DNA from 2 places in the Bacillus carboniphilus genome. Region 2 is predicted to be linked to the other one. Evidence: predicted binding sites of a transcription regulator. Region 2 holds the regulator's gene; the other holds the start of a gene.
What was found. Region 2 encodes LexA, which represses DNA repair genes until DNA is damaged. Its sites were predicted from a motif close to CGAACATATGTTCG; they were not measured.
Positions count from the first base shown of each region.

Region 1: a site for LexA is predicted at 1,561-1,574, ahead of LC087_RS19880 (WYL domain-containing protein). Genes of this name have one in related genera too.

Region 1 is NZ_CP129013.1:562,871-566,296, forward strand. It holds gene LC087_RS02885 (sensor histidine kinase) at 1-563, shown strand, start outside; gene LC087_RS02890 (DUF1659 domain-containing protein) at 664-882, shown strand; gene LC087_RS02895 (DUF2922 domain-containing protein) at 899-1,117, shown strand; gene LC087_RS02900 (YvrJ family protein) at 1,200-1,337, shown strand; gene LC087_RS19880 (WYL domain-containing protein) at 1,351-1,545, opposite strand; gene LC087_RS02905 (hypothetical protein) at 1,694-1,942, shown strand; gene glcT (glucose PTS transporter transcription antiterminator GlcT) at 2,446-3,312, shown strand.
Region 2 is NZ_CP129013.1:903,998-907,423, forward strand. It holds gene LC087_RS04600 (YneB family resolvase-like protein) at 1-660, opposite strand, end outside; gene yneA (cell division suppressor protein YneA) at 741-1,121, opposite strand; gene lexA (transcriptional repressor LexA) at 1,276-1,896, shown strand; gene LC087_RS04615 (nucleotidyltransferase family protein) at 2,031-3,011, opposite strand.

The sequences.
Region 1 (3,426 bases), 340 kb from region 2:
ATGACATATCTAAGGAAGAATTAAAACAGGGATTGCAGTTGATCTCTTCTGAAACGGATCGGCTAATATTGCTAGTCGAAGAGTTACTTGACTTTTCACGCTTTCAAAATGATAAGATCGCTTTACATAAAGAGGAAATTGATATTGAAGAATTGTTAAATGACGTCCTACTGCAAACGACTTCAAAGGCGGAGAACAAACAGCTCTCTCTTGTTTTCGAGGTGCCATCGTATAAGGTAGAAGTGGATGTTAATAGAATGAAGCAAGTGTTTCTAAATTTGATTGACAACGCGATTAAGTTTTCTCATGAAAAAGGAACAATTTATATTAAAAGTAAGCAAGGAAGTCGTTTTTTTCATTTATTTATTCAAGATGAAGGGATTGGAATAAATGAAAAGCATATTCCTTATTTAACGAGGCCTTTCTACCAAGTATCCCATCAACAAGGAACTGGATTAGGATTGGCGATTTCTGCTAAAATCATAGAATTACATGGTGGACATTTGATTATAAATAGTCAACAAGGTAGGGGAACGGTGGTTACCATTACACTTCCTAAGTAAAAAGTCTTTTGGAGTAATCTCCAAAAGACTTTTTATTTTTTTTCAGAAGGCTACTTCTAGACGCTATAGTCTTATAGTTAAAGTGAAGGAGGTGATAAACATGGCAAATTCAACAATAACAAGTAGCCAGCTAAGATTGATTTTTGAAGAGGGATTAGATGAGCAAGGGAAAACAGTTTTTTCGTATAAAAGCTACAACAATGTCAAAGCTGAGGCAACTGCTGAACAGTTGTTTGCTGTTGCGAACAAGCTAGTATCCCTACAAACAAAACCATTATTTGAAGTAGAAAGGAACGACTCATCATTAATTGAAGAATAAGAAAGGAGTGGACTAAATGTCAAAAAAATTAGAAATGAAATTTTTAAACGAAACTGGGAAAACGATTACCATTACTGTAGATGAACCTAAGGGAGCCCTACCAGTTGAAGAGGTTGATGATGCGATGGATACCATCCTAACAAATGATATCTTCTTCGCAAATGGAGGGAAGTTAGTGAGTAAGAAGGAAGCGAGAATTGTTGAGAGAAATGTGAATACCATTTTTAGTGAATAGTTGAGGTAAGGAGGTTAGCAAATGTATCGCTAACCTCTTTTGATAGCGAAATTGAAAAAATATGTGAAAGGGGGGCATGATGATGGCTGGTTGGATACAACTAATAAGCGAGGTTGGATTTCCTATTGTAGTCACTTTATATTTGCTACAAAGAATTGAAACGAAGCTTGATCAACTGAATCAATCCATTAAAATGCTGCCTGAACAACTGAAAAATTAAAGGTGAATAATTTTTACAGGGCTGTCGCTAAAATATTGTGGACAAAAAAATGACGATAATTCTTTCGTTTGAAGCAATAGGCGGAAATATACGGAGAGTCTATTGACTTAACAACAATAGTTCTTTTTGTTATGGATCCGCTTTTGCTTTGATAAATAATTTTAATTGGCTTTTGTTCTTCAAAACTTAAACGAAGGAGATAATCCACAATAAGCCTCCTAAACAAACGTATGTTTTCTTTTGCATCTTATTCAAAACAGTTGAATTTTATACTAAAAGGGAGGTTTTATTGTATAACGAAGAGAATACCTATAGTGTATGAGGCAATAAAATCTATTCGTAAGGTGGTAATGATGATGGACAAATATGAAAATGCTCACCTTATAAGAAAATTATCTAACGAAATTACGAAAGCAATCATTCACGATGATTTTAAATCTTCAAATGAACAGTTGAAAAGAAGTATCGAATTACTTTCGCAAACCATTTACGATTTTACAATATTATATGACGATGAAACGAAAAATGATGAGGAAACCATAAAAGGAATTCAAGCGAAAATGACCATAGCTTTAAATGCACTGAAACAAAACTCAAGCCAGTAACATATCCATTAGTGTATTTGTTGCATACAAATCAAAGATGAAAGACTCCATTACCTTGATGAGTTAATGAAATCAAGACTCACGCTAGCTAAGTAAGATAATCAATATGAGGGACGTATGAGAAGGCTTACTAGTTTTTCTGCGAGTTTCCCTTTAAAATTACTTTCACAGAAAAGCTCAGTAAGGACATCAGAATTAGGACAAAGCTTATATTTTTTTAAAAAAAGGGGTATCCAGTAAAATTGCCTGGATACCCCTTATATGTAGTGCTTATTTAGGTTTCTTAGTTTTCGTTTTTGATTCGCTCATCTCTTTAGCGAATTCTGTATCTTGCTTTTGTTCAGATGGACTTTTCATTCCTTTTTTCTTAGCCACTTCTATTCAGCCCCCTTTCTATTTAACCTAGGATTAGTTTATACATTTTAAAAAGATTTAAACAAAAAATAAGGAAGAAAAAAATAATTGACGAATAATGTCGATTTATGTACGATGTTGAGTGAGTAATGAAAAAGGAGACTGCGGTTGTGAATGAAAATGTGATCGTTAAAAAAGTTTTAAACAACAATGTAATAATAGCTGAACATCAACTACTTTCAGAAGTCGTTTTAATAGGGAAAGGAATAGGGTTTGGAAAAAAGAAAGATGATCTTATTGCAGATGAAGCCATTGAGAAAATGTTCGTTTTGAAAAATAAACAACAACAAGAACAGTACAAACTACTACTTCCTTTTGTTGACGAAGAAATGATTGAAGTAATCTATGATATTATTACTTACATATCTGTAAAAATGTCACTACCGTTAAATGATCATATACACATTTCGTTAACGGATCACATTTCTTTTGCGATAAAGAGATTACAAAAAGGAATGGATATAAAAAATCCTTTTTTAAAAGAAACAAAGCTTCTATATCCTAAAGAGTATGAAGTAGCAACAGATGTTGTAGAGTTATTAAATGAACGGTTAAATATTTATTTACCTGAAGGGGAAATCGGCTTTATCGCTCTACATATTCATAGTGCCACCTCAAACACAACTATTTCCGAGATTAATCAATTTTCACAATTAATAAATAAATTGATCGTTGTCATCGAAGATAGTATGGGGATTTCCATCGACAGAAATAGCATTCATTACTCCAGATTAATACGTCATCTTCGCTATACAATTGATCGAGTAAAAAACGGGGAAACAGTGGAAGAACCAAAAAAGTTGAAAAGTTTATTGAAAGAAGAATATCCATTATGCTATAATACTGCATGGAAGATGGTTAAAGTATTAGAAAAATCATTACAATTAAACGTATTCGATGCGGAAGTTGTTTATTTAACGATGCATCTGTATCGAATTAACAATAAAACATTATAACGTTAAGTACATACGTGTTACTGATACGATCAGGCATGAGTATAGATAAGGTGCATTAGTTGCATCCTATTTTACTCATGCCTTTTTGTTTTTTTATTCGTTTGTTGTAAGCGA
Region 2 (3,426 bases):
CCCTGTCAATAAATTCTTTTCATTTTCCTCAATATAGTGTTGATACCTTCGATGAACAGTTGCTTTAGAGACCTCGTATCCAAACCCCCTTAAAGTAGCTGCAATTTCAGAAAAAGTAAGCTTATTTTTTCTAAGTCTTACAATCTCTTCAACAGGGACTTCAATCATTTCCCTACCAGTACTTTGATGGAGGTTCTTTAAATTGTTTTGAGGTTTATAACCTCGCTCAATTGCTTTTTTCATTCCTCTTTTAATTTTCAAATTATGAATTTTACGTTGATACTCTTCAACTATACTTACGATTTCAAGAACCATCGAATCTGCCTCTGATAAAAGAAGCTCACCTCGATGGTTCACTGTAAAAATTTTCACTCCCGCCTTCTTTAAGAAGTGAATAAGGGCTATTCTTGCATTTCCTCTTCCTAATCTTGTTTCATCTTGAATTAATAAATAATCAACTGATTTTTGGTTTATATGTTCTATTATTTGAAAAATTCCTTCTCTTTCTAAATCATATCCACTTGCTTTTTCTACAATAGTTTCCACAACTTCAAAGTGATACTGATTTGCCAATAAAAGCAATTCTTCTTTTTGTCTTGATAGAGATGTTTCTTGCTGCTGTTTGTTTGTACTTATTCTACAATAAACTAAAGCTCTCAACCTTCACACTCCACTAATCGTATATAATCATAGAAAAACAAAATATTTTTTCCGAAGAAGAACTTCCATGTATGACCTTTTTACTCTTCATGAACCAAAAAAGTACAATGTTGTCCGTTCTTCTGGGATGTTTCTCCCTTCATTTTTGAACATCCACTTAAAGTGACATAGTCATTTTCAACATGTTCTTCTTCTACTTGAATAGGAATGATTAGCCTTTCACCAGTTTGAATTTTTTCATCTATAAGTTCATTTTTCTCCTCGACCCAATTAACAAACTCGCTGTCAGAGAGTGAATGATAATCTTGAAATTGTTTAGACAAGTTCCATAAACTATCTCCTGATTGTACTTCAATCATAACATAGTTGTCCAATTCTTCTTCAGACTCAACCAATGCCCCAAAACCAACTGCAACAACAACAATAAATAGAAAATAAAATGATATTGAGTACTTATCCATTTTTTCACCTCATCAGAATGTTTGTTCTCTTTTTATTACTCTTATTATAAACACGAACAAACGTTTTTATCAACTTGTTTTTCGAACTTACGTTTGTATATAAAGGAAAAACATGCTATACTTATCCTAATTAACCGGGAACGAGGTGCAGACGATGAAAAAACTTTCTAAACGGCAACAAGATATTTTAGACTTTATAAAAGATGAAGTTAGAAAAAAAGGATACCCACCTTCTGTACGCGAAATTGGCGAAGCTGTTGGACTAGCATCAAGTTCAACAGTACATGGCCACTTGTCACGTCTGGAATCTAAAGGTTTGATTCGACGTGATCCAACAAAACCGAGAGCGATTGAGATTTTAAGTGGAGAGGAAGTAGAGATTCCTCAATCTGGGGTGGTGAACGTTCCTGTAATTGGTAAAGTAACTGCTGGTTTGCCAATTACTGCAATTGAAAATATAGAAGAATACTACCCACTTCCTGATCGTTACAACATTAATGATGAAAATGTATTCATGCTTGAAATCGTTGGTGACAGTATGATTGAAGCAGGAATTCTAAACGGAGATAAAGTCATTGTGAAGCAGCAACAAACAGCTGTAAATGGTGATATCGTTGTAGCAATGACAGAAGATGATGAAGCAACTGTAAAAAGATTTTTTAAAGAAAAAGATTTTATTAGATTACAGCCAGAAAATTCGACAATGGCGCCAATTATTGTTAGAAATGTTTCGATATTAGGTAAAGTGATTGGCTTATATCGCACCATGCATTAATGCCCATGTGAAGGTATAATTTATTCCCCTAATGAGAGGTGTCAACTATGTTGGTTGACACCAGACTTAACTACTGAAGTGATTTTATTTATTATGAATCTTCCTCTTTATTATGATATAAATCCTCTTATTCATCATTTTCTAATACTTTGCGGTGGGGTTGGTATATTGTTTCTAGAACCTTTATACATATTCTTATAGATTTCATCTAATGAAGTAGTAGAAAAACTATTTGAAATTAGTTTAAAATCATCGTTGTATTCAGTTTGTTCCTGATTAATATAGTCTACCAATTCACTCATTTCATTCTTTTTATTTGTTTCAATTTCTAACTTATTAATTTTTTCTTTCAACAACAGAACATTTGCTTCTTTTTCCTTTTGTTTAGCTTCTTGTCTTTCAGCGAATCCATCAAATTCAGTCCTTAAATAGTTAAGAGAGGAACTCATTTCATCTGCTATTTCTGCCAGACGATTAATGTATTTTATATAACTGTTTGCAAGTCGGTTATTTACTTGAACAGGATAGTTAAAATCAAGATCCACTTGACTCCAAGCTTCTTCAAAGAGAGTCCTAACTTGCACATTTGCTGTGTATATGTGATTGAATGGCTTTATTTCAATCTGATACTGAACAAATTGATAACCATTAGGGTGATGTTTTATTTCACATTCTTCAGATTCATATAAACTTTTTAATCCATTTTCTTTATTTATATAGGCTATGGCAGTGACATCTTTATTAATTTCTCCTTTTATAAACTGATTGATTTTTTTCCAATCCTGTTTATAAAGGTGTAGCATTTTAATTTCGATAAGGTCGGTCATTTTACTTAAGTAATTCTCTTTATTAATCACTTCCTGCTTCTTTTTTACTTTTTGTACAACCTTATCTAAAAGAGTACTAGAATTTACAGTCCGAAAATGTACAATATTTGCGCAAGGTGCAGCTTTTAATTTTTCTGTAAGAAGATGACCAGCGGCGTATAAATCACCCCTTTTATCCATGTAATCATCACATATTTTCGATAACTCATTCCAATTAACTTTTATATCAGCCAACACTTCGTCACTCATGTTTATTTGAGAAGCCTTTAAATATTGTTGTAAATCCATCTATATCACCCTATTAAAGAATTTTTAACATCTTTTCGATATTATTTCTAATTGAAAAAGTCGATTTGGACATCTTTTATTAATGTATGTCTGACAACCTTTATTTTTACTTCTTTTATTTAAAAGTCTTAATTTTTCTAAGGACAATGATATTCTTCATTGACATCACTTCTGAATTCATACATTTCTTAAACTGAAAAAGTCGGTTTAAGACAAAGAATGGATGTACAAAACTTCTTTTTTATCATGGATATGAGTTTAAATTGTTTCTAATACTACTTATTCTAAAAATATAAGATAATATTTTTGAACATAGTACAATGTGTTGTGCTATAAGTATTTTGTTTTATTAGTGCGTGTTTAAAAAGTAGGGAAAAATGAACGCTGAAAAAAAAGCTGAAGCCCTTTGTTCACA